Regions from separate parts of the Mesorhizobium sp. WSM4846 genome, predicted to be linked through region 3. Evidence: riboswitches for the same ligand, from Rfam matches in the RefSeq annotation. Region 3 holds a riboswitch; each other region holds the start of a gene.
What was found. A riboswitch is a leader RNA that binds a small molecule or an ion and turns the genes downstream of it on or off. The one in region 3 is predicted to bind cobalamin.

Region 1 (7,601 bases), on a different contig from region 3:
CAGGCTGATATCCTTTCTCGACCGCAGGCTCAACCGCGATACTGATTCCGACGCCCTGCGCCGCCGGCGCGGTGTTCATGCGCTGGTGATCATCGTGCTTGTGCCGGCCACCATCGCTTTCGCGGTGGAAACCATGCTTGCGGGCATTCCAGCCGGATTGATCCTCACCGCGCTCCTGGCGACATCGCTGCTGTCGCAGAAGAGCCTGGCCGAGCATGTCGAGGCGGTGGCCGACGGACTCGACAATGGCGGACTCGACATCGGTCGTGTTGCCGTCTCGCAGATCGTCGGCCGCGATCCGGAAAAGCTCGACAGAGCCGGCGTCTGCCGCGCGGCGATCGAAAGCCTGGCCGAGAATTTTTCCGACGGCGTCGTCGCGCCGGTCTTCTGGATCGGCGTCGGCGGGCTGGCCGGCGGCGTCGCCTACAAGGCCGCCAATACCGCCGATTCGATGATCGGCCACCGCACGCCGCGCCACGAGGCCTTCGGCAGGGCGGCGGCGCGCTTCGACGATCTGATCAACCTGCCGGCGTCGCGGCTGACCGCGCTGCTCATCGTGCTGGCCGCGTTCCTCGTCAAAGACGCCGATGCCGGCAACGCCTGGCGCACCGTGCAGCGCGACGCGAAAAAGCACCGCTCGCCGAATGCCGGCTGGCCGGAGGCGGCGATGGCCGGCGCGCTCGGCCTGGCGCTGGCCGGGCCGCGCTCCTACGACGGCGTCATGGTCGACGACGCATTCATGGGTGAAGGCGGCCGCCGCGATGTCGAGAGCGTGGACATCAGGCGAGCGCTAAGACTCTATCGGGTTGCCGACTTTCTGCTGATGGGACTGTTCGGCTTGCTGTCGGTGATCGTCATCGTTGCGTGACGTCCAGACCCGCGCCGGTAGCGGCCTTCCCTTCTCCCCTGTGGGAGAAGGTGGCCGCGAAGCGGCCGGATGAGGGGTGTTCCAGCTTGGTACCGACGGCGCTCCGTCCAGCACCCCTCAACCGTCTTGGCGCTACGCGCCAATCCACCTTCTCCCACAAGGGGAGAAGGAAGAAGAGGCGGGCAAAACCTCAAAACTCTATGCCTTGCTGCGCTTTCACGCCGGCGGAAAAGTGATGCTTGGTCACGCCCATCTCGGTGACCAGATCGGCGGCATCGACCAGCGCCGGCTTGGCGTTGCGGCCGGTGACGACGATATGCAGGTTTTCGCGGCGGCCCTTCAGCGCCGCCACTACCGTGTCGAGATCGAGATAGTCGTAGCGCAGCGCGATGTTCAATTCGTCGAGCACCAGAAGGCTGATCGATGGATCGGCCATCAGCTCGAGCACCTTGGCCCAGGCAGCCTCGGCGGCGGCGATGTCGCGCTTCAGATCCTGCGTTTCCCAGGTAAAACCCTCGCCCATCGTGTGCCAGACGACCCGGTCGCCGAAAGCGGCAAAGGCGTCCTTCTCGCCGGTATGCCATTTGCCCTTGATGAACTGGACGACGCCGACGCGCCTGCCGTAGCCGAGCATCCTCAGCGCCAGCCCGAAGGCGGCAGTGGTCTTGCCCTTGCCGGGCCCGGTGTTAACGATCAGCAGTCCCTTCTCGACCGTCTTGGCCGCGACCTCGGCGTCCTGCACCGCCTTGCGCTTGGCCATCTTGGCGCGGTGGCGTTGCTCGTCCCTGTCATCGATATCGGTCATATCACTTCACCTTGAGCGGCAGTCCCGCCACTATCAGCAGCACCGTGCCGGCGACGGCGGCGACCTGCTGGTTGAGCCGGCCGGCGGCATCGCGAAACCGGCGGGCAAGCGCATTGTCGGGCACGATGCCTTGCCCGACCTCGTTGGAAACCACGAACCACGGCCCGCGCGGCCGCGACAGCACATCCGCCAGCCCTCGGCATTCGGCCTCAATGTCGCGTTCGGCCAGCATGTGGTTGGACAGCCACAGCGTCAGGCAGTCGATCAGGACGGGCCGGCCGTCAGGCAGCGCCTCGATCGCGCCGACGAGATCGAGCGGCGCGTCGACGGTCGTCCAGCCCTCGCCGCGCCGTGCCCAGTGCAGCGCGATGCGTTCGCGCATCTCGTCGTCATAGGCTTGCGCCGTGGCGATGTAGGTCCACGGCGCTGGACAGGCCGTCACCAGGCTTTCGGCATGCGCGCTCTTGCCCGAGCGTGCACCGCCGACGACCAGGGTCAGCTTGCTGCCTGGAGCAGCGCGATCAGGCAAGGCTATCGCGCAGGCTGGTTGCGGTGCCGGTCAAGCGGCCGCGCACCAAGCCGACGACAGCGCCGAGCACCAGCCAGAACACCAGATTGGTCAGCGTCACCGCCACCACGAACTGATGGTGCAGACCTTCCGGGATCGGCGATTCGAAACTGTCGGGCTGCGGCGCGCCGACAAAATGCGGCGCCACGATCAACGCCACGGCAATTACCGCGAGCGGCAGCGATTTGCGAAAGGCGAGCAGCCCGAGGCCGGCCGCGGTCGCCAGCACGGTCGCCGTCCACCAGACCTGGCGCTGGGCGAGATCGGCCGCCGGCATCGCCGGCAGTTCGGGCGGCAGGCCAAGGTTCGGAGCCAGCGTGAACACGGCAAAGCCGGCAAGGCCCCAGAACATACCCTGTCGCCAATTGCCGATGCCGCCGGCGAACTCCGAAGCGGCGACCAGGATCAGCGCAAAGCCGATGCCGGTGACGACGTTGGCAACGACGTTGAAGGCGAAGCGCTCGAAGCCATCGGCCGGCGCCCAGCCTTCCTCTTCCGCGGTGGCTGCTTCAGCCGGCACGGCGCTGCTCATGGCATTGCTGCCTGCTGCGGCCGGCGCTGAACCATGGTCATGCGTGTGACCACCGCCGGTCTGTTCGTAGACTTCTGCCTTGAGGATGAGTGGCACCGTGGCGTAAGCCTGCATGCAGGCGAGAACGACGCCGGCCACAAGCCCTGCGATCGCCGCGATGAACACGACGTTGCGAAACAGTGTCATGGTGACAGCCCCTCGTCAGTGGCAGGGAAAGCCCATCGAATGGCGATAGTCGTGAGCGGCATTGTGGACCGCATCGATATGCGAGAAGCCGACAAAACCCATGACGAAAACGCCGAGAAATGCAGCAAGCGCCAACTGCACGAAGCGCGACTGCGAGGAGACGGAAGCGCCGAGCGAGACGGAAGCGGTATTCATGTCTTGTCCTTTCGCCCTCCACCCGAGGGCATAGAAGTCAGTTCTCCTGTCGCCGGCAGGTCTCCTGGCTCGCGGATCAGCGCCCTTCCCCACCTTCCCGAAGAAGCTCTTCCCGAAGAAATTCTTCAGTGGCATATGGAGAGGACTACCGCACACAGTTGCGGGGGCAGCCACGGCATTGGGAGATTTTGCCCTTACCGCATTCCCTCTTTGGTTCCAAAACGGAACCGACGACGGCTGCGACTATAGGCAGAATCGCCGCGCCCGGCAAACCAAATTCCGCCAGCTAGCAGCGCGAATGCGCCGTCAAGGTAATCGTTTCTCGTGGGCTCTTCCTTCTCCCCTTGTGGGAGAAGGTGGCCTCGCGAAGCGAGGTCGGATGAGGGGTGTTCCAGCTTGGCACCAACAGCGCTCCGGCCAGCACCCCTTCAACCGTCATGGCGCTGCGCGCCAATCCACCTTCTCCCACAACAAGGGGAGAAGGAAGAAGGAACGGCGCCTGTCTTCTTTTGTCCGGGGCAACCATGATAGTCGTCTTGCAGCACTGAATCAGAATTGCGAGACCATGACCATTCCTACGCCGGCCGTTCAGGACCGATCCAGGCGCATCATCGCTATCGACGTCGCCCGCGGCATCGCTTTGCTTGCCATGGCGAGTTACCATTTCACCTGGGATCTCGAATTCTTCGGCTACACCGATCCCGGCCTGACTGCCTTTGGCTGGTGGAAATTCTACGCGCGCTGCATCGCTTCGACCTTCCTGTTCCTGGTCGGCGTCAGCCTGTTCCTCGCCCATGGCAAGCAAATCCGCTGGAACGGCTTCTGGAAACGCTTCGCCATGGTCGGCGGGGCGGCGCTCGCCATATCGGCCGCCACAAGGCTTGCCACACCCGACAGTTTCATCTTCTTCGGCATCCTGCACGAGATCGCGCTGGCCAGCCTGCTCGGCCTGGCGTTTCTGCGGCTGCCGGCGCTGCTGACGCTGGTTGTCGCAGCTTTCGTCATCACCGCGCCGCTTTACCTCAGGTCCGAGATCTTCGATCATCCGGCCCTGTGGTGGGTCGGCCTGTCGGCAACCAACCCGCGCTCCAACGATTATGTCCCGCTGTTTCCATGGTTCGGCGCTGTGCTTGCCGGCATCGCAGCGGCAAAGCTTGCCTTCGCCTCCGGCGTGCTGACGCGGCTGGCGGGCCTGGCGCCCGGCCGCTGGACTGATCCGCTGGTTTTTATCGGCCGGCACAGCCTCGCCTTCTACCTGATCCACCAGCCGGTGCTGATCGGCTCGCTCTGGCTGTTTTCGCAAGTCATGCCGGCAGCCGTCGAAACCAGGCCGGTCACCTTCCTCAAAGAGTGCCAGGCATCGTGCGAGCAATCGCGCGACACGGAGTTCTGCAGCAGCTATTGTGTCTGCATGCTCGATACGCTCGAGGGCGAGACCACGCTTGATCGGCTCTACCGCAACGACCAGGCTGCGGAATGGAAGGCGCATCTCGACGATCTCGCCGGCGCCTGCACTGCCAAAGCCGACGGCACTTTGATGGAGGGAGGAGCACAATGACCGACCATCAGCAGAAACCAGGCCAGCAGAAACCGGGCCAACAGAAACCGGGACAGCCGAAATCGGGGCTCATACCGTGGCCGCCGCTGATCTATGTCGCGGCCATAGCCGTCAGCATCGCGCTTGGCTTGCTTTATCCGCTGCCATGGATCGGCGGCCTTTTGGGCGACATCCTGTTCGCGGCCGGCTGGGTGGCATTGTTCGGCGTCGTCGCACTCTGGTTCACGGCGATCCGCACCATGATCCGGGCAAAGACGACGCTCCACCCGAACGCCGTGCCGGACCATCTGGTGACGACGGGCCCCTTCGCCGTCAGCCGCAATCCGATCTATCTGGCCAACACGCTGCTGATGATCGGCATCGCCCTTATCTCGGGGAACGTTTGGTTCCTGCCGCTGGCGATCATCGCCGCCTTCGCAACGCAGAAAATGGCGATCGAGGGCGAGGAAAAGGTTCTGGCAACGAAATTCGGCAAGAAATACCGGGATTACGCGAAAACGGTGCGGCGCTGGATTTGAGGCGGCAAGGTCTTTTCAGAATTCGCTCTGGCTGGCCGCCAGAGTAGAATTATCAAAAAGGCCGATCAGGTGTTGACGCCAAGCTCCACCAGCCGCTCGACGCAGGATTCCTCGGCCTGGTCGAGTTCGGCCAGGGTTTCTTCGAGGTCGCGGCGCTTCTGGCGCAGATTCTCGCGCTTTTCCTCGATGCGCTTGATCATCAGGTTGAGCTGACCGACCTCGCCGGGCGGCTCCTTGTACATCTGGATGATTTCGCGAATCTCGTTGATCGAAAAGCCGAGCCTCTTGCCGCGCATGATCTGGCGGATGAGATGCCGGTCCGACGGGCGAAACAGCCGCGTACGGCCGCGCCGCACCGGCTGCACCAGCCCCTCATCCTCGTAGAAGCGCAGCGTCCGCGTCGAAACATCGAATTCGCGGGTCAGTTCGGTTATCGAATAATATTCCCGCATCATTACTCCAAATGCCCGGCCGCGTTGCGAGTTCCAACCATGCGGCCTCGCTATCCGCACGCGTGTCAGAATCGGCCAGAGGCTGTTCCAAAATCTCGCATGGCATTTACGTAAAAGTCAATTGAACGGGCGTCGCTCACACGCCGAACCACCATGTGGCAAGGCCGAGAAAGGCAAAGAAGCCGACGACGTCGGTGACCGTGGTGACGAAGACCGCCGAAGCCACGGCCGGGTCGATCTTGAACCGGTCGAGCAGCAGCGGGATCAGGATGCCGGCAAGTGCGGCCACGAACATGTTGATGATCATCGCCGCGGCGATGATGCCGCCCAGATTGGGATCGCGGAACCAGGCGGCGGCGACGATGCCGATCAGGATGGCGAAGATGATGCCGTTGATGAAGCCCACCCCCATCTCGCGGCGGATGATGCGGCCGGCATTGTAGATGTCGAGGTCCCTGGTCGCCAGCGCCCGCACCGTGACCGTCATGGTCTGCGAGCCGGCATTGCCGCCCATGCCCGCGACGATCGGCATCAGCACGGCCAGCGCCACGATGTGCTCGATCGTGCGGTCGAACAGACCAATCACCGAGGCCGCCAGGAACGCCGTCAAAAGGTTGACGAGCAGCCACGGAACGCGCGAGCGCGAGGTCGAAAGGATGCTGTCCGACAATTCCTCGTCGCCGACACCGCCCATGCGCAGCAAATCCTCCTCGGCTTCCTGCTGGATTACGTCGACCACGTCGTCGATGGTCAGTACGCCGACCAGCCGCTCGTTCTCGTCGACGACGGCAGCGGAGAGAAGGTCGTATTGTTCGAACTCGCGTGCCGCCTCTTCCTGGTCCATCGTCGCCGGAATGGCGTGCCTGGTCTCATGCATCACCTCTTCGACCTTGATCGAGCGCTTGGTGCGCAGGATCTGGTCGAGGTCGATGGCGCCGAGCAGCTTGAAGCTAGGATCGATGACGAAAATCTGGCTGAAGCGGTCGGGAAGGTTATTGTCCTCGCGCATGTAGTCGATGGTCTGGCCGATCGTCCAGAATGGCGGCACCGCGACGAACTCGGTCTGCATGCGGCGGCCGGCGGTCTCTTCGGGATAGTCGAGCGAGCGGCGCAGCCTGATCCGCTCGGTGAACGGCAGTTGCGACAGGATCTCGTCCTGGTCTTCCTTTTCGAGATCCTCGAGAATGTAGACCGCGTCGTCGGAATCGAGGTCCTGCACCCCCTGGGCAATCTGGGCGTTGGGCAGGCTGTCGACGATGTCGCGGCGGATAGCCTCGTCGACCTCGGTCAGCGCGGAAAAATCGAAGTCGGCGCCCAACAATTCGACCAGCGCGCGGCGCTGTTCTGGATGAAGCGCCTCGATCAGGTCGCCGAGTTCCGATTGGTGCAGGTCGTCGACTTCACGCTTTAGCGTCAGCGTGTCGCGATCGGCGATCGCGGCGCCGATCTGGGCAAGGAACGACGACAGAATGGCGCCATCCTCGCCATAGATGTCGGCGCTGTCCTCAGCGGTCCTGGCGCCGGTCGTCTGTTCGTCCTGGCCTTCCACAAGCGCCTCCCGCCATTCAGAATTCCGGAAAAGCTGCGTGTCAGGTCTAGCGCATGACCATGAAAATCGGAATCGATTTCCAGAAAGGATCATGAGCAGCGTCAAATTGCTACAGCGTCTGTCAGATTTCGAAGTCGATGTCAGCCGGCGCAATCATCCACCAATCGCACAACGTCTTCGGCTCTCCCATAAGCGTCGCGCCGAGGCTCCTCGGTATGTTCCCTATCGGCGTCTCTGGGGCCTACCATTGCGGGCGGAGTCAATATTCTCACCGACGTGCCACCAGCCTGGCGGCCGCCTGGCGCTTTCGACATTTGCGGATGGCGGCTGGAAACCTTATATAACCCAACTTGTGCATGCTGCGGCGTGC
Region 2 (7,601 bases), on a different contig from region 3:
GAACGCTTCCGCGCCCTGCTCGACGAATATCCGGCGACGGCGGCGGTCGGCGAAGTCGGCGATTCGCAGCGCGGACTGGAGGTGGTGGCGGCTTATACCGCCGGCAGCAAGCGCGTGCACATGTGCTATTCGTTCGACTTCCTGGCGCCCGAAAAGATCAGCGCGGCAAAGGTGCGTTCGGTGCTGGAAGCCTTTGGCGAGGTCGCCAGAGACGGCTGGTCGTGCTGGGCCTTCTCCAACCACGACGTGATGCGCACTGCCTCGCGCTGGGCGGGCGGCGAGGCCGACCAGACCGCTTATCTCAAGGTGATCTCGGCGCTGCTGATGTCGCTGCGCGGCTCGGTCTGCATCTATCAGGGCGAGGAGCTTGGGCTCGGCGAGGCCGAGCTGCAATTCGAGGACCTGCAGGACCCCTACGGCATCCGGTTCTGGCCGGAATTCAAGGGCCGCGACGGCTGCCGCACGCCGATGGTCTGGAATGGCGCCGACGGCAATGGCGGCTTCTCCACGGCAAAGCCCTGGCTGCCCGTGCCTGCCAAGCACCTTTCGCAGGCGGTCGATGTGCAGCAGGGCGACGACAGCTCGCTACTGGAACACTACCGGCGCTTTCTCGCTTTCCGCCGCCTGCATCCGGCGGTGGCCAAGGGCGACATCGAGTTCATCGAAAGCCAGGGCGATACGGTCGCCTTCACGCGCCGCGAGGGCAATGAGCAGATCGTCTGCGCCTTCAATCTCGGCAGCCGACCGGCCGAAGTCGATCTCGGCGGACGCTCGCTGCAGCCCTTGCCGGGGCACGGGTTTTCGGGACAGACTGACGCCGGCTTTATCCGCCTCGGCGGCTACGGAGCCTGGTTCGGGCGTATCGATTGAATTTGCAATTCACTGGAGGGAACCCATGGCCGATGTCACGCTAAGGCAAGTGAAGAAATCATACGGCAATCTCAACATTCTCCACGGCATCGACCTCGACATAAAGTCGGGCGAGTTCATCGTCTTCGTCGGCCCTTCGGGCTGCGGCAAGTCGACCTTGCTGCGGTCGATCGCCGGGCTTGAGGAAATCACCTCCGGCGAGCTCAAGATCGACGGCGAGGTGGTGAACGACGTGCCGCCGTCGAAGCGCGGCATCGCCATGGTTTTCCAGTCCTATGCGCTCTATCCGCACATGACCGTCTACGACAACATGGCGTTCTCGATGAAGATCGGTAAGGAGAGCAAGGTCGAGATCGACAAGCGAGTGCGCCAGGCGGCGGAAATCCTGCAGCTGACCAAATATCTCGACCGCCTGCCCAAGGCGATGTCGGGCGGCCAGCGCCAGCGCGTCGCCATCGGCCGCGCGATCGTGCGCAACCCCAAGGTCTTCCTGTTCGACGAGCCGCTGTCGAACCTCGACGCGGCTCTGCGGGTTGCCACCCGCATCGAGATCGCCAAGCTCAAGGAGTCGATGCCTGCTACAACGATGATCTACGTCACCCACGACCAGGTCGAGGCGATGACGCTGGCCGACCGCATCGTGGTGCTCAAGGAGGGCCATATCGAGCAGGTCGGCACGCCGATGGAACTCTACAAGAAACCCGGCAATCTGTTCGTCGCCCAGTTCATCGGCTCGCCGGCCATGAACATCCTGCCGGCGACGATCGACAAATCAGGCAACCCGACCATCGTCAGCCATGTCGGCGGCCGCAAGGCGACGGTGCCGATCGCCACGCCGGCCTCGGCGACGGGCGCTTCGGTGAGCTTCGGCGTGCGGCCGGAGGATCTGACGATCGCCACCGGCGCCGATTATCTTTTCGAGGGAACAGTGGACTATGTCGAGCAGCTCGGCGAGGTCCAGCTCGTCTATGTCGACATCGGCCGCGCCGACCTGCCGCTGGTGACCAAGCTGCCAGGCAATGTCGAGGTCAAGCGCGGCGCTGCGCTGCGGTTGAATGCCGATGCCGGCGACCTGCATATTTTCGATGCCGACGGACATTCATTCACGCTCCACAAAGCGGAAGCAAAGGCAGCCTGAGAGCGGCAGCCGAACTGATGGAGTTTGGTGACCCAAAAACGAGAGCGGCGGGCAAAGCCCGCCGCTCTTGTGCGTTCCGGTCGCTGTTAGAGCGACGTGCGTCCAAGTGGACGCACAAAAGTACACTTTAACACTTTAACGCTGCGCATCGTGCTTTCCGAACATCGAACCGATTTTCGGGCCGACGCGCTAGCGGCCGAACAGGTTCCGGTCGCTGCCCTGCGGGGCGGACTTTTGTACGTCGCCCGACGAATTGAGCAGCTTGTAGACCGGCGAGCCGGTATTGCGTACCGAAGACGTCTGCGTGTTGTCGACGTTGATGGTCGCCTGCTTGTTGATGTCGGTTCCGCCAAAGTTGTCGCTACCGGCAAAAGCGCTGCCGGCAGCAATCAAAAGCGCGGCGGCGGTAAGAACGATCTGCTTCATTTTCAAAACTCCTGGATTTTCTTGGTTCCACCAGCGCGGCGGGCAAATGCCGCCGCCGCTGTTGGAACGAACTGTTAGTTGTTGCCGAACAGGTTACGGTCGCTGCCGTTGACGGGTTTCTCGTCAGCCGGAACCGGATTCTGCGCCGAAGCCGAATTCCGAATCGAAGCCGTGTACGAGTTGCTGTCGACCGCGGCGGCCGGTTGGTTGGCACCGTTCGATCCAAAGTTGTCGCTGCGGGCAAAAGCGCCGCTGGAGACGGCCACAATGGCTGCGGTGGCAAGAATGAGCTTCTTCATTTCAAATACTCCTGAGTTCCTCAGATCCCGAGCGGCGGACCGCCACTTTGCTGTTTTGGACCAGCTGTTAATTGTTGCCGAAAAGGTTGCGATCGGCGCCCTGGCCGACGGGCTGCTTTTCAGCGTGAGCCGGCGTCTGGACAGAGGCCGTATACGAGCTGTCGATCGCAGCAGTCGGCTGGTTGGCGGCGTTGGACCCATAATGGTCGCTGCCGGCAAAGGCGCTGCCGGTGATGGCCAGAGCGGCGACGGCAGCAAGAGCGATCTTTTTCATTTTAATACTCCAGTATCTTAGTCTTCCGTCCGCCTAGCGGCGTGTCTTGGGAGGATGCGCGTCATTCGGACAGCCCCGATGTGGGAAGGCCATTCGGCGGATTCCAATCACGAAGTTGTTCCGTGTGGACCAAGAATCTACACCTTGAAATTGTACCAGAGGCATCTGCTACCATGGTTTTATGGTTTGTTTTCAATATCTTATTCAAAATTACCCGTTCATGATTTGACGGATTGGCGGATCTGCGTTCACAGGGTGCTGCACGCATTGTCAACAGAAACGAACCGTTCGGTTCGATTTTAGAAGCGGCTAACAGTCACTTTTGTAAACTGTTAACCTTCCTGATCTCCGCCGCGGGTCAGATTCGATGTCACAGCAGCCGACAGTGGCCGCCGAAAAGTGGGGTTTCAGCCCTGCAGATATAAACCTGCAGGTTTCGCCGGCGGTGTCGCGCCGCATGGATACGATGTCGCTTTCATGCCGACAGTCAGCCGGCCGGCATGATTAGATCACGCCATCTCAGGTGCCGCTTGGTGACGACGAAGCGGAGAATTGGGAAGCCGGTCAGAACCCGGTGCTGCCCCCGCAACGGTGGTGGAGTTCAAGTCGCAACGGGAGACCACTGGGCCACAAGCCTGGGAAGGTGTCGCGATGAGTCCGCAAGGACACTCCAGAGCCCGGAAACCAGCCCGAGATTTTTAGACTCGACTGATCGCGGTGGGCGGTCAAGAGGTGGATGATGCATGTCGGCCCTGTCGCCGGTCTGCGGCCGATCCTCCCTCCATCACCACCAGTTCAGTCCTTACACGAGGACAGGACATGGACGCGCGCAACGACATGCTGAGGCTCTTGCACGGCCGCAGGCAAGGCTATTCGCTCGAGCAGCCCTTCTACACCGATCCAGATTTCTTCAAGCTCGACATGGAGCTGATCTGGTATCGCGACTGGCTGTTCATCGGCCACGATTGCGAGTTGCCGAAAGCTGGCAGCTATATCACCGCCCAGATCGGCGACTATCCGGTCGTGCTGGTCCGCGACCAGCAAGGCAAGGTCAATGCCTTCCACAATTCCTGCCGGCATCGCGGCAGCCGTGTCTGCAATGCCGACAAGGGCACTGCGGCGAAGCTGGTCTGCCCCTATCACCAGTGGACCTACGAGTTGGACGGCCGGCTGTTGTTTGCTCGCCAGATGGCAGACGGCTTCGACAAGAGCCAGTTCAGCCTGAAGCCGGTGGCTTGCGAAAGCGTTGGCGGCTACATCTTCATCTGCCTGGCCAACGAGCCGGTCGACTTCGCGCCGATGCGAGCCATGATCGAGCCTTACCTCCTGCCGCACCGGATGCGCGAGGCAAAAGTCGCCTTCGAATCGACCATCGTCGAGAAGGGCAACTGGAAGCTCGTCTGGGAGAACAACCGCGAGTGCTATCATTGCGCCGGCAACCATCCGGAACTCTGCAAGACATTCCCGGAAGCGCCGACGGTGACCGGGGTGCAGGGCGCCGACAGCGATCCGGAGATGCTCGCGCACTGGGCGAAATGCGAGGCGGCAGGCCTGCCGAGCAAGTTCCGCATCGATCCGGCCGGGCAGTATCGCGCCACCCGCGCGCCGCTGCTGCGCGACGCCGTCAGCTACACGATGACGGGAAGACGCGCGGTGAAGAAGAACCTTTCCGACAGCGTTTCGACCGACCGTATCGGCTCGCTGCTGCTCTATCACTATCCGACGACCTGGAACCATATCCTCGGCGATCATGCCGTCACCTTCCGCGTGCTGCCGATCAGTGCCACGGAAACGGCCGTCACCACCAAATGGCTTGTCCATAAGGACGCGGTCGAAGGCGTCGATTACGACCTCGCCGAACTCACCCATGTCTGGACCGAGACCAACGATCAGGACCGTCGCATCGTCGAGGAAAACGCCTTCGGCATCCTGTCGCCGGCCTATGAGCCCGGCCCCTATTCGGAACTGCATGAGGGCGGCGTCATCCAGTTCGTCGAATGGTACGCCTCCTTCATCGGGCCGCGCCTTGCCGAGGTCGGGCGGCCGGCGCTGCGCAGCGTCGCCTGAACGAGATCAAGGGGATGAATGCGATGACGGACCTTGGCCTCTACCGCCATCTCGACGAGATGGCGCCCTGGAACGACAGGCTCCAAGTGCTGGAAGTCATCAGCGTCAGCGACGAGGCGCCTGAGGTGAAGACCTTCACCTTCCGCTCTGACAACCAGACCTGGTTCCGCTACAGACCGGGGCAGTTCGTGACGCTGGAACTGCCGACCACCGAGGGCCCGCTGATGCGGACCTATACGCTGTCGTCCTCGCCGTCGCGGCCGTTCTCGATCGCGGTGACGGTGAAGGCGCAGGCCGGCAGCCTCGGCACCCGCTGGATGTTCGACAATCTGAAACCCGGCGTTCACGTGAAGGCCTATGGGCCGGCGGGCGACTTTTCGCTGCACAGCCATCCAGCGGCCAAGTATCTGTTCATTTCGGCCGGCTCCGGCGTGACGCCGATGATGTCGATGCTGCGCTGGCTGAACGATTGCGCGCCATGGACAGATGTCGGCTTCGTCAACTGCGCGCGAAAGCCCGAGGAGATCATCTTCCGCAAGGAGCTCGAGCTGCTCGGCAGCCGCATGCCGGGCCTGACGCTCGGGTTCATGATTGAGGAGCGGTCCAGCCGTGAGGGCTGGTTCGGCCATATGGGCCGGATCGACGCCATAAGGCTGCCGCTGCTGGCGCCCGATTTTCGCGAGCGCGAAATTTTCTGCTGCGGCCCCGACCCGTTCATGCGCGCCGTGCGGCAGATGCTGGAGGCGGCCGGCTTCGACATGGCCAACTACCATCAGGAGAGCTTTGCGGCCCCGGCGGTGGAGGAAATACCGGCCCCGTTCGGTTCGCCGGCAGAGGGTGGGCCGGCAAAGGGTGGGCCGGCAGAGGGCGGGGTCGAGGTACCTGCCGAGGCCGCAACGCCGATCCGCTTTTCGCTTTCGGATATCGATGCCGAATGCGTTGCCGGCCAGACCGTGCTGCAGACGGCGCGCGCTTCGGGCGTACGAATTCCCGCAGCCTGCGAGTTCGGCCTGTGCGGAACCTGCAAGGTGAAAAAGGTCTCGGGCACAGTCGAGATGAGCCACAATGGCGGCATCCTCGATCACGAGATCGACGACGGTTTTATTCTCGCCTGCTGTTCAAGGCCGCTGTCGGCGCTCGAAATTGAGGTCTGACAGGTGAGGGCGCTTAAACCCCGTAACGTTCGGTGCGGATGAGGCCTGCCGGAACGCCTGCATCGATCAGCGCCTGGGCGGCGGCCGACACGAAGGCATTCGAGCCGCAGACAAAGGCGAACCTTGGCGGTGCGGGCAGCCTCAGCATCGATTGCTCCATCATCGCAACGTCGATCCGCCGTGAATAGTCCGCCGGGCGCCGGGCCGGCTCGCGGGTCAGCGCCAACACCAGATCGAAGCCGTCCCGGCGAGCGTGGAGGTCGATCAGCTCGTCGCGAAAGATGACCTCGTCCCAGACCCGTGCGGAAAATACCAGTGCCGCGGGCACCGCCGATCTGCGCGCGGCGCGATGGCGGATCATCGCCATCAGCGGCACCACGCCGGACCCGCCGCCGACCAGCAGAAGCGGGCCGCCGTCGCTGTCGGACCAGACGAAGTGGCCGCCGAGCGGGCCGCGCAACTCGACCTCGTCGCCGACCGCCGCGATATCGTGGAGGAAGGGTGAGACCTCGCCATCATCGAGCCTTTCGATCGCCAGTTCGATCGTCTCGCCTTCCGGCGCCGAGGCGATTGAGTAGGAGCGGCGCGCCTGATAGCCGTCCGGCGCCGTCAGCCTGACATCGACATGCTGCCCGGCACGATAGGCGAAGGGCCGCGACGGTTGGAGGAAAAAGCTGGTGACGCGCGGCGTGCGCTTTTCGATGCGGGCGATTGTCACCGTCTGCCAGGGCGACTGCGCCGCCGGCCCGTCGCTCATGGATCGCCCGTATAGCGCTGCTCGCGCCACGGGTCGCCATAGATGTGATAGCCGCGCAGCTCCCAGAAGCCCGGCTCGTCGCGCTCGGTGAACTGCAGCCCGTTCAGCCATTTGGCCGACTTCCAGAAATAGAGATGCGGAACCAGCAGCCGCGCCGGGCCGCCATGGTCCGGCGTGATCGGCTTGCCTTCGTAAAGCAGCGCCACCATCGCTTTGCCGGCGGTGAGATCCTGCGTCGGCACGTTGGTTGTATAGCCGTCGAAGGACAGCGCCAGCGTGAAGGCCGTCGGTGGCTCGATGCCGGCATCCGCCAGAATATCGTCGACCAGCACACCCTGCCACGCCGTGTCGAACTTGGTCCACGCGGTGACACAATGGATGTCGCGCGTCATCTTGGTCAAAGGCAGCGCGTTGAACTCTGTCCAGTTCCACGTCTTGATCGGCCGCGGTCCGTGCTTGAGCGTGAACGACCAGTCCTCAGTGCGCACACGCGGCGTCGGCCCGGCCGACAGCACCGGAAACCCTTGCTCGAGATATTGCCCCGGCGGGATACGCGCATCCGCATCCGTCGGGGGCTTTCGTCCTGAAGAGAAGCCGCGGGTGATCATCGAGACAA
Region 3 (7,601 bases):
TCGCCAGACATCAGCCAGGGCGTCGACGAGGGACGAGGGCAGGATCTCGAGCAGGGAGCCGGGGATCAGGGCCTCATGTTCGGGTACGCATGCAACGAGACCGAAACATTGATGCCGTTGCCAATCCAGCTTGCTCACGATTTGACAAAAAAACAGGCAGAGGTGCGCCAAACCGGACGCCTTGGCTGGCTTCGCCCGGACGTGAAATCTCAGGTGTCCGTCCGCTACGAGGGTTTGCGCCCGGTAGCGATTGATACCATAGTCCTGTCGACGCAGCATGACGAGGAGGTGTCTCAAACCACGGTCCGCGAAGGCGTCATTGAGGAGATCATAAGGCCGGTCTTGCCCCACGATCTTGACACCACGGGGATAAGGTTCCTGGTCAATCCAACAGGCCGGTTCGTGGTCGGTGGGCCGCGCGGCGATTGCGGGCTGACCGGCCGCAAGATCATCGTCGATTCCTACGGCGGGATGGGGCGTCACGGCGGTGGTGCCTTTTCGGGCAAGGACCCGTCCAAGGTTGATCGGTCGGCCGCCTATGCGGCGCGGTACGTCGCAAAAAACGTCGTTGCCAGCGGACTTGCGGAGGTGTGCGAGGTTCAGCTTGCTTATGCGATCGGTGTGGCCGCGCCGGTCTCTGTCCTCGTCAATACATTCGGAACCGCAAAGATTGATGAAAAAAGAATCGAGCGCGCCGTCCTTGAGCTTTTCGATCTCCGGCCGAAAGGCATCATCAAGGCGCTTGATCTCCTACGGCCGATTTACCGCAAGACCGCGACATACGGACACTTCGGCCGCGAAGAGCCGGAGTTCACCTGGGAAAAGACGGACAGAGCCGACGACCTGTTGCGTGAGGCAGGACCGGCAGCTGCGTGATGCGCCGGTATTGGATGCGTCGGCATAGGGCGACCATTTCACATTCGCCAAAAACAGGCCGGCCCCGGCGTGGCGAGAAGCTGGCTTGGGTTTTTGGCGGAGACATGATTGATGCCGAACTATGACGTGCTTTGTATCGGTAATGCCATTGTCGACATCATCGCCCAGTGCGACGAGGCATTCCTTGAGACGAACGGCATCATCAAGGGCGCGATGAATTTGATCGATACGAGGCGCGCCGAGCTGCTCTACAGCCGCATGGGCCCGGCCATCGAAGCCTCCGGCGGCAGCGCCGGCAACACGGCGGCGGGCGTCGCCAGCTTCGGCGGCCGCGCCGCCTTCTTCGGCAAGGTCTCGAACGACACGCTCGGCGAAATCTACGCCCATGACATGCACGCGCAGGGCGTCGCCTTCGACACCAGGCCGCTCAAAGGCGAACCGCCAACGGCGCGCTCGATGATCTTCGTCACGCCGGACGGCGAGCGCTCGACGAACACCTATCTCGGCGCTTGCGTCGAGCTCGGTCCTGAGGATGTCGAAGCGGACAAGGCGTCTGGCGCCGCCGTCACCTATTTCGAGGGATATCTGTGGGACCCGCCGCGCGCCAAGGAAGCGTTCCGGCAGACGGCGAAGCTCGCCCATGCAGCCGGGCGCGAAGTGTCGATGACATTGTCGGATTCGTTCTGCGTCGACCGCTACCGCGACGAATTCCTCGACCTGATGCGTTCGGGCACGGTCGATATCGTCTTTGCCAACAGCCACGAGATCAAGTCGCTCTACCAGACGGCGTTGTTCGACGAGGCGCTGGCGCAGATCCGCAAGGATTGCCGCATCGCCGCCGTGACCCGCTCGGAAAAAGGTTCGGTGATCGTGCGCGGCGACGAGACCGTGGTGATCAAGGCGATCGCCATCAAGGAACTGGTCGACACGACGGGTGCCGGCGATCTCTATGCCGCCGGCTTCCTGCATGGCTACACGCAAAGCCGCGACCTGCAGACCTGCGGCGACCTTGGCTCCCTGGCGGCCGGACTGGTGATCCAGCAGATCGGCCCCAGGCCGCGGCAGAATCTGCGCCGCGAGGCTGAGCAGGCGGGATTGTTGTAGGGCGGTGTTTCAGCGAGGTGCTGCCAGCGCCCTTTGTGAGGCTGTCCAGACAAGCGCGTACACATTGAAATGTCGCGTGCCCGTCCGTGAAGGATGGCGGTTTTCTCCAAATTTCAATTTTGCAGGCTCAGGAACGTTGTCGCACTTCGGCCAGTACTGCCGCCGATCATGATGGCCAAAACGTGTTTTTGACGAAGTCGTTTTTGAGCCGGGATCGTGTCACCGGCAGATTGCCCGAGCGGCGAGGCACAAGCCCGGAGAGTGGCGCAAACGGCTCAGCTCTACCGCGACCTGCGACTTGAGAACACGCCGCAAACGAACAATTTCACATAAAGACATAAACATTTCTTTATACGGCATTGACAACAAAGCGGGCCGCTGCGATTGTCTGGGTGTCGTGGTTCTCCGCAAGGCGTTGCCGTAGCGGAGCTAAGAGGGAAGCCGGTGCAATGCCGGCGCTGCCCCCCGCAACTGTAAGCGGCGAGCCAAACCCACCAATGTCACTAGGGCGAACTGCCCCGGGAAGACGGGGCAGAGGCTGTGACCCGCGAGCCAGGAGACCTGCCACGGCCAACAACGTCCACGGGCGGGGTGTCTGGTGGCCGCGGCAGCTCGGCGTTGATGCCGGCCTGCTAGCGCCTTCCTTGTCCCCGCCCCAACCATCGGGGTATGGAATGAATGTCTCCCAGCAAGTTCCCATAGCAACGCTTGGCGTGCCGCGTATCGGTCGCCGGCGAGAACTGAAATTCGCGCTCGAAAGCTACTGGTCCGGAAAATCGTCTGCTGCCAACCTAGTGTCGATGGCCAAGGCACTGCGTGCCGCCAGCTGGAGCGAGCAGCACGACCGCGGCGTGTCGAAAATCCCGTCGAACGATTTCTCACTGTATGACCATGTGCTCGACACCGCAGCAATGGTCGGCGCCGTGCCAGCTCGTTACGGCTGGACGGGCGGCGAGGTCCCGCTTGACATCTACTTCGCGATAGCGCGCGGGACGCAAGGCGATACTGCGGGTTGTGGACACGCCAGTCACGGGCATGCAGTTCAGGGGCAGCGCGTAACCGCGATGGAAATGACCAAATGGTTCGACACTAACTACCACTACATGTGCCGGAGCTGGGCGACGATCAGACATTCGCCCTCTCGTCGGCGAAACCAGTCGATCACTTTCTGGAGGCAAAAGAGCTCGGCATCCATACACGCCCGGTCATCCTTGGACCGGTGACCTTCCTCAAGCTGGCGAAGTCTCCCGACCAGGGCTTCAATCCCATAGCGCTCCTACCGCGCCTGCTACCCGTCTACGAGCAACTCCTGCAGAGGCTGGATCTCTCGGGGGCCGACTGGGTGCAGATTGATGAGCCGGCCCTTGTGCTCGATCTTAACCCGAACGAACGAGCTGCCTTCGAATTCGCCTATGGGCAGCTGTCGAAAGCCGCGCCCAAGTTGAAAATTATGCTGGCTACCTATTTCGGGCCGCTGGGAAACAATCTCGAGACCGCGCTTTCGCTGCGCCTGGCGGGCCTGCATCTCGACCTCGTGCGCGCTCCCGAGCAGTTGGAGACGGTTGGTCGGCTCGCACCGAAGGATCTGGTGCTCTCACTTGGCCTGATCGACGGCCGCAACGTCTGGCGCGCGAACCTGGCTGCCATTCTCGACCGCATCAAGCCGGTCGTTGCCGGGTGGCCGCTGGATCGCGTCGAGATTGCGCCTTCCTGCTCGATGCTTCATGTGCCGATGGACCTGCGGATGGAGACCGCGCTCGATGTAGACCTCCGTTCGTGGCTGGCATTCGCCGCCCAGAAGACTGAAGAGCTGCTCGTGCTGGCCCAAGCCTTGTCCGAAGGCAGGGAGGCCGTAGCAGGCGCGCTGAAGGGTTCTGAAGAGGCGGCCGCCGCGCGCGCAATGTCTGCAAAGGTCCATGATCCGCTCGTCCACGGGCGCGTTAGCAGCATTGACAGCGTCATGAAGCAACGAAAGAGCGCATTTGCCAAGCGCTCGAGAATCCAGGCCGACACGCTCGGCCTGCCGCCGTTCCCCACGACGACCATCGGGTCCTTCCCGCAGACGCCCGAGGTGCGCAGGGCGCGCTCCGCCCATGCGAAGGGCCGGCTGAGCTATATCGACTACCAGGCCTTCCTGAAGAAGGAGACCGAGGCGGCGGTCCGTTGGCAGGAGGAGATCGGGTTGGACGTGCTGGTACATGGCGAGTTTGAACGCAACGACATGGTGCAGCATTTCGGCGAGCAGCTGTCCGGCCTCGCCTTCACCCAGCATGGCTGGGTGCAAAGTTACGGCTCCCGGCTCGTGCGCCCTCCCATCATCTTCGGCGACGTATCGCGGCCCAATCCGATGACGGTTCTCTGGTGGCAATTTGCCCAGTCGCTGACGAAAAAGCCAATGAAGGGCATGCTCACAGGCCCAGTGACGATTCTTAACTGGTCTTTTGTTCGCGACGACGTACCCCGCGCCGAGGCCTGCTGCCAGATCGCACTTGCCATCCGCGATGAAGTGGCTGACCTTGAAAGAGCTGGCGCAAGGGTGATCCAGATCGATGAGGCCGCGTTTCGCGAAGGCTTGCCCCTGCGGAAGTCCGACTGGAAACATTATCTCGGCTGGGCTGTCGAATGCTTCCGGATCGCTTCGACGGGCGTAGAGGACGCGACCCAAATTCACACCCACATGTGCTATTCTGAGTTCAATGAGATCATCGACTCGATCGCTGAACTGGACGCGGACGTCATTTCGATCGAGACGTCGCGCTCCAAAATGGAACTGCTGGACGCCTTCACGAAGTCAAAATATCCGAACGAAATCGGTCCTGGCGTCTACGACATTCACTCACCACGTGTCCCGGAGATTGGCGAGATTTTGCATCTCGCCCAACTTGCCCGCGAGCGACTGTCGGACGGCCAATTGTGGGTGAATCCGGACTGTGGCCTCAAAACAAGGAAATGGGAGGAGGTCCGCCCTGCCCTCATCAACATGGTCGCTGCAGCATGCGCATTGCGGGAGAAAGTGCAGGCGCAGGCCGCTGGGCCACTGTGACGGGCAAACATGTGACCCGCGGGCTTCGCGGATAATTTGAGGCAGAAAGGACGGCATCGAAAAGCCGCGAAGAGGTCGGTCGACGCGTGCGAGTCCCCACCCTTGTTGTCCAGCCGAAGGTCGGCACGACGGCTCAGCGGCGGGGCAGGATTTGCTCGCACTCTGGTCCGCAGGATGAATGACTTCGATCACGAAATGGGGGAAGGCGGCTTTGTCCATGAGCTTCAGCCTCTCACACAGCCAGCGGTCAACAGACACTTCACCGAGGGGCGAACGCTTGCGGATGCCGCCGGTGCACCGGCACATCGAGATATCGGCGGCGAGGTCGACCATCGAGAGCATCGGTCGCATGTGGCGGACATCGACAAAATAGCAATACCGCCTAACCGCAAGCTGCGACCATTCCTCATCGCTTGATTGAAACTTGGCTGCATCTGGCATGGCGCTTGCTCCGCTTCCGCTAAGGTTCGCTGGAACAGGTTTTCACGCGCACGGGTCGCGGTGAAGTGTTGCTCGACACAAAGGCAGCCGCCAACATTACGATCGATCCAAAGATCTCAGGATGTGCTCTCCGAGCCTACCTTTCCGTTGTTTAGGCTACCGGAGGAGCGGCGAGGAGTAGAACCAACCAAGGTGTAAGGAGCATCTGATGTCGAACATGATGAAGGCGCTGGTCAAGGCCAAGGCCGAGCCGGGCATCTGGATGGAAGAAGTGCCGGTGCCGGAAATCGGCCCGAACGACGTTCTGATCAAGATCAAGAAGACCGCGATCTGCGGTACCGACGTCCACATCTACAATTGGGACCAGTGGGCGCAGAAGACCGTGCCGGTACCGATGGTGACCGGCCACGAATTCGTCGGCACGGTCGCCGACTTCGGCGCGGCAGTCACCGAGTACAAGATCGGCCAGCGCGTTTCGGGCGAAGGCCACATCGTCTGCGGCCATTGCCGCAATTGCCGGGCGGGCAGGGGGCATCTGTGCCGCAACACGCTCGGCGTCGGCGTCAACCGGCCCGGCGCCTTCGGTGAATATCTGGCGATCCCGCAGCACAACGTCGTGCCGATCCCCGACGATGTGCCCGACGAGATCGCCGCGATCTTCGATCCGCTGGGCAATGCGGTCCACACCGCACTGTCCTTTGATCTGGTCGGCGAGGACGTGCTGGTCACCGGCGCCGGGCCGATCGGCATCATGGGTGCGCTGGTGGCGCAGTGCGTCGGCGCGCGAAAAGTGGTCATCACCGACATCAACCCGGTGCGGCTGGCGCTGGCGAAAAAGCTCCGCGTCCAGCACGTTGTCGATGCATCGAAGGAAAAGCTGCGCGACGTCATGCCGGCGCTCGGCATGACTGAAGGCTTTGACGTCGGCCTCGAAATGTCGGGCGCCGCACCCGCCTTCCGCGACATGATCGACGCCATGAACAATGGCGGCAAGATCGCCATTTTGGGCATCGCGCCGACCGGCTTCGAGATCGACTGGAACAAGGTCATCTTCAAGATGTTGCATCTCAAGGGCATCTATGGCCGCGAGATGTTCGAAACCTGGTACAAGATGATCGCGCTGGTGCAGGGCCCGCTCGATGTCAGCGGCCTGATCACGCACCGCATCGGCATTGCTGATTTTCAAGTAGGCTTCGACGCGATGCGCAGCGGCAGCTCGGGCAAGGTGGTGATGGACTGGCAGGGCGACTGGTCGATGTGACTTTGCGGAGGTGCTGACGGGAACGCCACCCTGGCTGCCGTCGATCTCCGCGCGAGGGGCATCGCTGTGCAAAAGCAGTGGGTCCTCCCCCGACGTGCGCCGCTCAATCGTCGGCGACGTATCGCGGCCAAATCGGCGACGCTCGTGGCAATTCGCCCAGATCGGGCAAGGAAATGCTCACAGGCCCGCCGCGATCGTCTGCTTTCCCACTGCCTAGGATCGAGGCCGAGGTGTTGTGGGCGTTTCAGTCGGTAAGATGGGATATGTGATCTCCGGTCGCTTTCCGGTCAGCGAATGAAGGAAGGCAACGATCCGATCGATTTCGATTTGCGTTAGCTCTTGGCCAAGCTGGGTGGTGCCCATGATAGCGACGGTCTCTCTCAGGTCCCAGACCTTGCCCGAATGAAAGTATGGCGCGGTGATTGCTACGTTGCGCAGCGACGGCACGCGGAAAACATAGGAATCCTCTGGTACATTGGTGACGGCAAATCGTCCCTTGTCGTTCTCCGGCAGAATGTCGGCGCTAGGCTTCTCTACGAGGCCGAATGGGTAATAGCCTTCCCCACCAATATTGACGCCGGAATGGCAGGACGAGCAGCCCTTTTCCAAAAAAAGGGCCAGGCCCTGTTTCGCTTCGGAACCGATGGCGGTGTCATCGCCATTGAGGTAGGCGTCGAAGGGGGCCGGCGTGACCAGTGTCCCCTCGTAGGCTGCGAGTGCATTGACTACGTTTTCGAGGGTGACGGGATCTGCTTGCTCCGGGAAAGCTGAATGGAACAACTCCACATATTGCGGCATCGATTTGAACGTCTCGACCACTCGATGCGGTGTGTTGGCCATTTCGACACCGGCCTGTATCGGCCCTTTGGCCTGAGC
Region 4 (7,601 bases), on a different contig from region 3:
CTTCAAGGCCAACCCTTGCTCGGCCGACTCCAGCATCTCCAGCAACGCACGCGGCGTTTGCGGAATCCCTTCAACGACGTAGCCCTGTTCGCTCAGGTCGTGCAGCATCGCCAGCACGCTGGACGGCACGTCGAGGCCGACGGCGTAGCCGGTGCGGCCGGGGGCGCTCGGATAGTCGGGGATCAGGATGGCGAGCTTGCGTTTTTCGCGCGGCGTGCGCTGCAGGCGCACGAACGCCTCGACACGGTTCGCCACCTGCGCGACCCGGTCCGGCTCCGGCCGGTTGGCGAAGGCGCGGAAAGCCAATGCGGGATCGACCTCGCTTTCGCCCTTGAAGGAAACGGCGCCGGCAAGGATGCGGCCATCGAGTTCCGGCAGGACGACATGCATGGCGAGGTCGGCGGGCGCCAGGCCGCGCTGGTTGTCTTGCCAGATGTCACGGCGTGTCGTCGCGACGATGACCTGGAAGACAGGAACGCCGGCGCGGTCGAACGGGGTTTCGACGCCGGGCTCAGCACCCGAGGCGAACGCGGTCGCGGTGATGATGGCGGCCGGCTTTAGCGTGGCAAGCGCGGTTTCGACAAAGGCGAGCGAGGCTGGGTCCTTGAGGCTGGAGACGAAGATCGGCACGGGGGCCATGCCGCGCTGCCGCAGCGCTTCAAAAAGCGCGTCGATCGGCGCGACATCGGCGGCGAGCAGCATCGAGCGGTAGAAGAGGATGGGCACGACGTCCCCCTCCCCCTCGAGGCGAGGGTGGCCCGCAGGGCCGGGCGGGGTCGTTGCGGCAGTGCTCGACGTTGTTTGCTGTTGGCGCACTTCAGAGTGTTGGCGCACTTCACAGGCGACCCCACCCCCGGACTGCGGCCGGACCCTCCCCTCGAGGGGGAGGGGGACGTCGTGCTCGACGACCCCCAGTCCCGGTTGATAGTAGCCGGCTTTTGGCACGCTGACAGGCTCCGCGACCGCCACATCTGATCCGGCGAGACTTGCCAGCCTCCGCACCAGCGCCGTCATATTCTCCGGGCCGCCTTCGCGGAAATAGCCGAGCAGGCCGTCGAGTTCCTGGCGCGGCAGCGTCGAGCCTTCGATCAGCCGCAAATCCTCGTCGCGGCATTCGCCGGGCAGCAGCGCCAGTTTTATGCCGTGCGCGCGGGCGGTCGAGGCGAGCTGGTCGCAGCCGTAGCGCCACCAGTCGTAACCGCCGAGGATGCGAACCAGAACAACCCTGGCGTGCCGGGCGACGCTGTCGATCCACAGGTCGACGGACATCGGATGGCGCAGATCGCGCAAGGCGGCCAGCCGCATCGACGGCAGCCGATCCGCGTCCGCTTTCCATGCCGCCGCCAGCCCGGCCAGGTCGCTGTCGGTGAAGGACAGCGCCACGACATCCGCAGGCGTCTGCCTGAGATCGACAGGCTCGGCGAGATCGTCGAGCGAGGCGGATGTGGTGGTGAGGATGTGCATGGCGGCTCGTGCCTGAGGTCAGCCGGCGAGAATACGCTCGATGGCCGGGCGGTTCAGCCCTTTCAGGCCGATGACGACGAGGCGCGAGCGGCGGTCGTCGTCGGCGGTCCAGGCGCGGTCGTAGTAGTGGTTGACGCGCGGCCCGACAGCCTGCAGCAACAGCCGCATCGGCTTGCCGCCGACCTCGACGAAGCCTTTTACGCGCAGCACGTTTTCTTCCTCCGCCGCCGTGGCGACACGCAAAGCCAGCTCATCGGGATTGGCAATCGACGGAATGTCGATGACGAACGAGTCAAAATCGTCATGCTCGTGATCGAGCTCGTCATCGTGGTGGGTCTTGCGGTTCTCTATGTCGTCCTCGACGGCAAGGCCGAGGCCGAGCAGCACGGAGGGATCGACCTTGCCCTGCGAGGTCGGCACGATCTTCACCGCGCGGGCGGCGTGCTTGCCGATGATGGCATTGGCGCGGGCCGAACCGGCGGCGTCCATCAGGTCGCTTTTCGACAGTATGATCAGGTCAGCGCAGGCGAGTTGGTCCTCGAACACCTCCTCGACCGGATCGTCGTGGTCGAGCGTCTCGTCCTGCGCGCGCTGCGCCTGCAGGGCGTCCATGTCGTTGGCAACGCGGCCTTCGGCCAGCGCCAGTCCGTCGACCACGGCAATGACGCCGTCGACCGTCACCCGGCTCTTCACCGTCGGCCACTGGAAGGCCTGGACCAGCGGCTTGGGCAGCGCCAGCCCGGAGGTTTCGATCAGGATATGGTCGACCCTGGGCGTCAGCGACAGGATCTGGTCGAGCGCCGGGACGAAATCGTCGGCGACGGTGCAGCAGATGCAGCCATTGGCCAGTTCGACGATGTTTTCCTCAGGGCAGGTGTCAATGCCGCATCCCTTAAGAATCTCGCCATCGATGCCGATGTCGCCGAACTCGTTGACGATGATGGCCAGCCGCTTGCCGCCAGCGTTTTCGAGCAGATGGCGGATCAGCGTCGTCTTGCCGGCGCCGAGGAAGCCGGTGACGACGGTGCAGGGCACGCGCAAGACGGAAGTGGTCATATCTGGTCCTTCAAAAGGTCGAGGGGAGGGATGCGAGCGACGAGGCCGCGCTTCAGGCAATCGGGCCGGCCGCGCCATGGAATGAGACCGTCGGTCGAGGTGGCGAAGAGTTTTGCGCCGGTGATGAGATCGGCGCCGCTGGTCGCGCTCAGGTCGCCAAAGACATAGCTCCAGCAGCCGTCGCGCAGGATAGCGGCGCTGAGGCGGCGCTTGCAGTTGCCGAGGCATTCGACGCTGCGGATACGGATGTTTTCGCCAGAGGCGGCGCGGCGCGTGTCTTCGGCCAACAATTCGCCGGCGCGAGGATGGCCGTCGGAGCCGGTCTCGTCACGGCAGGAGGCGCAGACGATCACGGTGACGTCGGCCAGAGCATCATCATCGCCGGACAATACGCCCGCTGTCTCAGCCGAAAAACTGCTGTCGCGTTCCAAATTAGGCTCCTTGCCCGGAAAACCCGCCAGGCGATCGGATTTTTATGTCCTAGACGGCAGGTCTCCTGGCTCGCGGGTCATCGCCCTGGTGCCGCCTTCCCGGGATTTTCCCAGTGGTTATCGGCCTTGGCTCGTCGCTTACAGTTGCGGGGACAGCCGCGGATTTGAAATCGAGATTTCGCACCGCATTCCCTCTTGGCTCCTCCCTTTGCCGAGAAGGAGACCGTCTGAACCGGATTTAGGCTTGTGGAGGCAGTCGTGTCAACGCACGTCTACGACGCCGCAATGTCGGCGAGAGCCGAACCCAGATCCCCCGCAGGCGTCACCTCGATGCGTTCGAGCCCGAGCCAGCCCTGCATCAGCTGCAATTCCTCAAAAAGTTCGGCGGCGGTTTGCGGCGGCGCGCCGGGTTCGGCATAGGCGGCATGGACGCGCAGCACGCCGGCCGGGCGGTCAGCCTTAAGGTCGATGCGCGCCACGATCCTTTCGCCGAGCAGGAACGGCAGCACATAATAGCCGTATTGGCGCTTTTCAGCAGGGGTGTAGATCTCGATGCGATAGCGGAAGTCGAACAGTCTTTCCGTACGCGTCCGTTCGAAGACAACCGGATCGAACGGAGCGAGCAAGGCGCGCGCCTCGATCTTGCGCGGAAAACGAGCGTCCTTGTGAAGATAGGCCGGCTTGCTCCAGCCTTCGACGGTCACCGGCAAGAGGTCGCCGGCGTCGACCAGTTCCTCGATGCGGCCTTTGATATCAGCGGGAGAGAGGCGGAAATAGTCGCGCAGGTCGCCTGCTGTGGCGACGCCGTGGGCGCGGGCGGAAATGCGCAGCAATTCGCGGTGCGCATCCTCAGGCGATGGCACTGGCAGGGCAAGTATCGCCGGCGGCAGCACGCGCTGCGGCAGATCATAAAGCCGCTCGAAGCCACGACGCGACGCGGTGGTAATACGGCCGGCCCAGAACAGCCATTCGAAAGCGTGCTTGGCGTCGCTCCAGCCCCACCAGCCGCCTGAGCCTTTCTGGCCTTCCAGGGCGGAAGCGGCGATCGGGCCGCGTTCGACGACCTCGCGAAAGATGTCTTCAATGTAGGCGGCGCGCTCTCGGCCCCACTTGGCCAGCCCATTATACATTTCCTCGCCACGTTCGGCCCGCTCCATGCGCCAGCGCATCAGCGGATAGGTTTCGACCGGCAGAAAGGAGGCTTCGTGCGCCCAATATTCGAAGACTTTGCGCTTGCGCGTCACCGCGGCGTTGTCGAGCAGGGCGAGCGGGTAGGGGCCAAGCCGCGAATAGAGCGGCATATAATGGGCACGCACCACCGCGCTGACGGAATCGATCTGCAGCAGACCGGTCCGGGCAAGCACACGGGCCAGATGGCGGCGATCGGGCGTGCCGTTAGGGCGAGGATCGGCAAACCCCTGTGCGGCAAGCGCGATGCGCCGGGCCATGGCGAGCGAGATTTTTTCCTTCATGCAGACGGCACTCTGTCGGGTTCGACCAAAGGTGGGAGCGATGATTCCGCACCATGCTAGCAGGGTTTTGGCGGCATCTATGTCAGGAGAGAAAAGTGGAGTAAAAAGTGAAGGAAATCAAACAGGAGCGGATCGGACCAGTTTATTCGGATATGCCGTCGAGCACCGTGTTTTGAACAAGGTTTGACTTGCTTCGCCGAAAGCCCTGCGCTAACCCTCGCCGCGTTGCAGCATAGAGCCCCCTAAAACGGTTCAGTGGTTAAACTGTCACGCTTCCGCAAGTGGGTCCGGTGCTGTAATCAGAGTGGATTGGCCGCCAACGGAAAGCTGCAGCATGAACGCATTGTTGAGTTCGTACCTGCCCATCGTCCTGTTCATCGGCGTGGCGCTGGTCGTCGGCCTGGCGCTGCTTGCCGCACCCTTCCTGGTGGCCTACCGCAATCCCGATCCGGAGAAGCTTTCCGCCTATGAATGCGGCTTCAACTCCTTTGACGATGCCCGCATGAAGTTCGATATCCGCTTCTACCTGGTGTCGATCCTGTTCATCATCTTCGATCTGGAAGTGGCCTTCCTGTTTCCGTGGGCAGTGTCTTTCAGCCAGATCGGCATGCTCGGCTTCTGGTCGATGATGGTGTTTTTGGCGGTGCTGACCATCGGCTTTGCCTATGAATGGAAGAAAGGAGCGCTGGAATGGGATTGAGCGACAATTCCGGCACGCTTGTCGCGCCGAAGCCAAAAGGCATTCTCGACCCCAGCACCGGAAAGCCGGTGGGGGCGAATGATCCTTTCTTCCTCGAGATCAACAACGAACTGGCCGACAAGGGCTTTCTCGTCACCTCGACCGAGGCGCTGATCACCTGGGCGCGCAGTGGCTCGCTGATGTTCATGACCTTCGGTCTTGCCTGCTGTGCGGTCGAGATGATCCACACCTCGATGCCGCGCTATGACTCGGAGAGGTTCGGCGTTGCGCCGCGCGCCTCGCCGCGCCAGTCCGACATCATGATCGTCGCCGGCACGCTGACCAACAAGATGGCGCCGGCGCTGCGCAAGGTCTACGACCAGATGCCGGAACCGCGCTACGTCATCTCGATGGGCTCCTGCGCCAATGGCGGCGGCTACTACCACTATTCCTATTCGGTGGTGCGCGGCTGCGATCGCGTCGTGCCGGTCGACATCTATGTGCCCGGCTGTCCGCCGAGCGCGGAAGCGCTGCTCTACGGCATCCTTCTGTTGCAAAAGAAGATCCGCCGCACCGGCACGATCGAACGGTGAGCGCGATGATGAGCCTGAATGAACTCTCGACCTATCTCGGCGAGAAGCTGAGCGGCCGGATCGGCGATGCGGTGCTTGCCTATGGCGAACTCACGATCTCGCTCGAGCCGCACGATCTGATCGAGGTGGTGAGCTTCCTGCGCGACGATCCAAAATGCCAGTTCATCTCGATCATCGACGTCTGCGGCGCCGATTATCCGTCGCGGGCCAAGCGCTTCGACGTCGTCTATCACCTGCTGTCGCCGAAGCAGAACATTCGCATCCGCATCAAGGTCCAGGCCGACGAGGAGACGGTGGTGCCGTCGATCACCGGCGTTTATCCCGGCGCAGACTGGTTCGAGCGCGAAACCTACGATCTCTATGGCGTGCTGTTTTCGGGCCATCCCGATTTGCGCAGGATCCTGACCGACTACGGCTTCGAAGGTCATCCGCTGCGCAAGGATTTCCCACTGACCGGTTTCGTCGAGGTGCGCTACGACGACGAAGCCAAGCGGGTCATCTACGAGCCGGTCGAGCTCAAGCAGGAATTCCGCAATTTCGATTTTCTCTCGCCATGGGAAGGGACGGACTACGTTCTGCCGGGCGACGAGAAAGCCAAGACGAATTGAGACGCCAGAATGGCTGAAACCTCCGTCCGCAATTTTAACATCAACTTTGGACCTCAACACCCTGCAGCGCATGGTGTTTTGAGGCTGGTTCTTGAGTTGGACGGCGAAGTCGTCGATCGCGTCGATCCGCATATCGGGCTGTTGCATCGCGGCACCGAGAAGCTGATCGAAGCCAAGACCTATTTGCAGGCCGTGCCCTATCTCGACCGGCTCGACTATTGCGCTCCGATGAACCAGGAGCATGCCTTCGCGCTTGCCGCCGAGCGGCTGCTCGGCATCGAGGTGCCGAAGCGCGGCCAATTGATCCGCGTGCTCTATTGCGAGATCGGCCGCATCATGTCGCACATTCTCAATGTGACGACGCAGGCAATGGATGTCGGCGCGCTGACGCCGCCGCTGTGGGGTTTTGTCGAGCGCGAAAAGCTGATGGTGTTCTATGAGCGGGCCAGCGGTTCGCGCATGCATGCAGCCTATTTCCGGCCCGGCGGCGTCCACCAGGACCTGCCGCAGCAGCTGGTCGAGGACATCGGCAACTGGATCGATCCGTTCCTGAAATCGCTCGACGACCTCGACGCACTGCTCACCGGCAACCGCATCTTCAAACAGCGCAATGTCGATATCGGCACCGTCTCGCTGGCCGATGCCTGGGCCTGGGGTTTTTCCGGCGTCATGGTGCGTGGATCCGGCGTCGCCTGGGATCTGCGCAAGTCGCAGCCCTATGAATGCTATGCCGAGATGGATTTCGACATTCCGATCGGCAAGAACGGCGACTGCTACGACCGTTATCTCGTGCGCATGGAAGAGATGCGCCAGTCGGCGAAAATCATGCGCCAGTGCATCGACCTGCTGCTCGGCAAGGAAGGCAGCGGGCCGGTGTCGAACCTCGACGGCAAGGTGGTGCCGCCGAAGCGCGCGGCGATGAAGCGCTCGATGGAGGCGCTGATCCATCACTTCAAGCTCTACACCGAAGGCTATCGCGTGCCGGCCGGCGAAGTCTATGCGGCGGTCGAAGCCCCAAAAGGCGAGTTCGGCGTCTATCTGGTCTCGGACGGGACCAACAAACCCTATCGCTGCAAGCTGCGCGCGCCCGGCTTCGCGCATCTGCAGGCCATGGACTTTTTGTGCCGCGGCCACATGCTGGCCGACGTCACCGCCGTTCTCGGCTCCCTCGACATCGTGTTTGGTGAGGTGGACCGGTAGCAATGAACGCGCTTGTCACCGCAGCGGTCCTGACAATGGCGGCCCAAGTTCCTGCTTGGGGCCCCGATGATCGGCTGCTGTCACGAGACCTGCTGAAG

Region 1: another riboswitch for cobalamin. It lies ahead of AC0L15_RS14315 (CbtB domain-containing protein); the one in region 3 lies ahead of metE (5-methyltetrahydropteroyltriglutamate--homocysteine S-methyltransferase).
Region 2: another riboswitch for cobalamin. It lies ahead of AC0L15_RS04435 (aromatic ring-hydroxylating oxygenase subunit alpha); the one in region 3 lies ahead of metE (5-methyltetrahydropteroyltriglutamate--homocysteine S-methyltransferase).
Region 4: another riboswitch for cobalamin. It lies ahead of AC0L15_RS14130 (DUF1636 family protein); the one in region 3 lies ahead of metE (5-methyltetrahydropteroyltriglutamate--homocysteine S-methyltransferase).

What each region holds. Positions count from the first base shown of each region.
Region 1 is NZ_JBVVPZ010000014.1:36,318-43,918, reverse strand. It holds gene cbiB (adenosylcobinamide-phosphate synthase CbiB) at 1-868, shown strand, start outside; gene cobO (cob(I)yrinic acid a,c-diamide adenosyltransferase) at 1,059-1,673, opposite strand; gene cobU (bifunctional adenosylcobinamide kinase/adenosylcobinamide-phosphate guanylyltransferase) at 1,675-2,172, opposite strand; gene AC0L15_RS14320 (CbtA family protein) at 2,195-2,959, opposite strand; gene AC0L15_RS14315 (CbtB domain-containing protein) at 2,975-3,154, opposite strand; cobalamin riboswitch at 3,192-3,401, opposite strand; gene AC0L15_RS14310 (heparan-alpha-glucosaminide N-acetyltransferase) at 3,720-4,712, shown strand; gene AC0L15_RS14305 (methyltransferase family protein) at 4,709-5,230, shown strand; gene AC0L15_RS14300 (MerR family transcriptional regulator) at 5,296-5,682, opposite strand; gene mgtE (magnesium transporter) at 5,819-7,231, opposite strand.
Region 2 is NZ_JBVVPZ010000003.1:96,617-104,217, forward strand. It holds gene bglA (beta-galactosidase BglA) at 1-870, shown strand, start outside; gene AC0L15_RS04415 (ABC transporter ATP-binding protein) at 896-2,008, shown strand; gene AC0L15_RS04420 (DUF680 domain-containing protein) at 2,198-2,434, opposite strand; gene AC0L15_RS04425 (DUF680 domain-containing protein) at 2,509-2,733, opposite strand; gene AC0L15_RS04430 (DUF680 domain-containing protein) at 2,801-3,007, opposite strand; cobalamin riboswitch at 3,512-3,714, shown strand; gene AC0L15_RS04435 (aromatic ring-hydroxylating oxygenase subunit alpha) at 3,827-5,074, shown strand; gene AC0L15_RS04440 (FAD-binding oxidoreductase) at 5,098-6,228, shown strand; gene AC0L15_RS04445 (FAD-binding oxidoreductase) at 6,242-6,985, opposite strand; gene AC0L15_RS04450 (molybdopterin-dependent oxidoreductase) at 6,982-7,593, opposite strand.
Region 3 is NZ_JBVVPZ010000034.1:65,431-73,031, reverse strand. It holds gene metK (methionine adenosyltransferase) at 1-876, shown strand, start outside; gene AC0L15_RS24305 (adenosine kinase) at 988-1,980, shown strand; cobalamin riboswitch at 2,362-2,563, shown strand; partial or broken gene metE (5-methyltetrahydropteroyltriglutamate--homocysteine S-methyltransferase) at 2,655-5,023, shown strand; gene AC0L15_RS24295 (hypothetical protein) at 5,198-5,440, shown strand; gene tdh (L-threonine 3-dehydrogenase) at 5,673-6,725, shown strand; gene AC0L15_RS24285 (cytochrome-c peroxidase) at 6,939-7,601, opposite strand, start outside.
Region 4 is NZ_JBVVPZ010000014.1:226-7,826, forward strand. It holds partial or broken gene AC0L15_RS14120 (cobaltochelatase subunit CobN) at 1-1,464, opposite strand, end outside; gene cobW (cobalamin biosynthesis protein CobW) at 1,483-2,520, opposite strand; gene AC0L15_RS14130 (DUF1636 family protein) at 2,517-2,951, opposite strand; cobalamin riboswitch at 2,990-3,194, opposite strand; gene AC0L15_RS14135 (winged helix-turn-helix domain-containing protein) at 3,224-4,423, opposite strand; gene AC0L15_RS14140 (NADH-quinone oxidoreductase subunit A) at 4,758-5,123, shown strand; gene AC0L15_RS14145 (NuoB/complex I 20 kDa subunit family protein) at 5,114-5,695, shown strand; gene AC0L15_RS14150 (NADH-quinone oxidoreductase subunit C) at 5,701-6,303, shown strand; gene AC0L15_RS14155 (NADH-quinone oxidoreductase subunit D) at 6,313-7,503, shown strand; gene AC0L15_RS14160 (hypothetical protein) at 7,506-7,601, shown strand, end outside.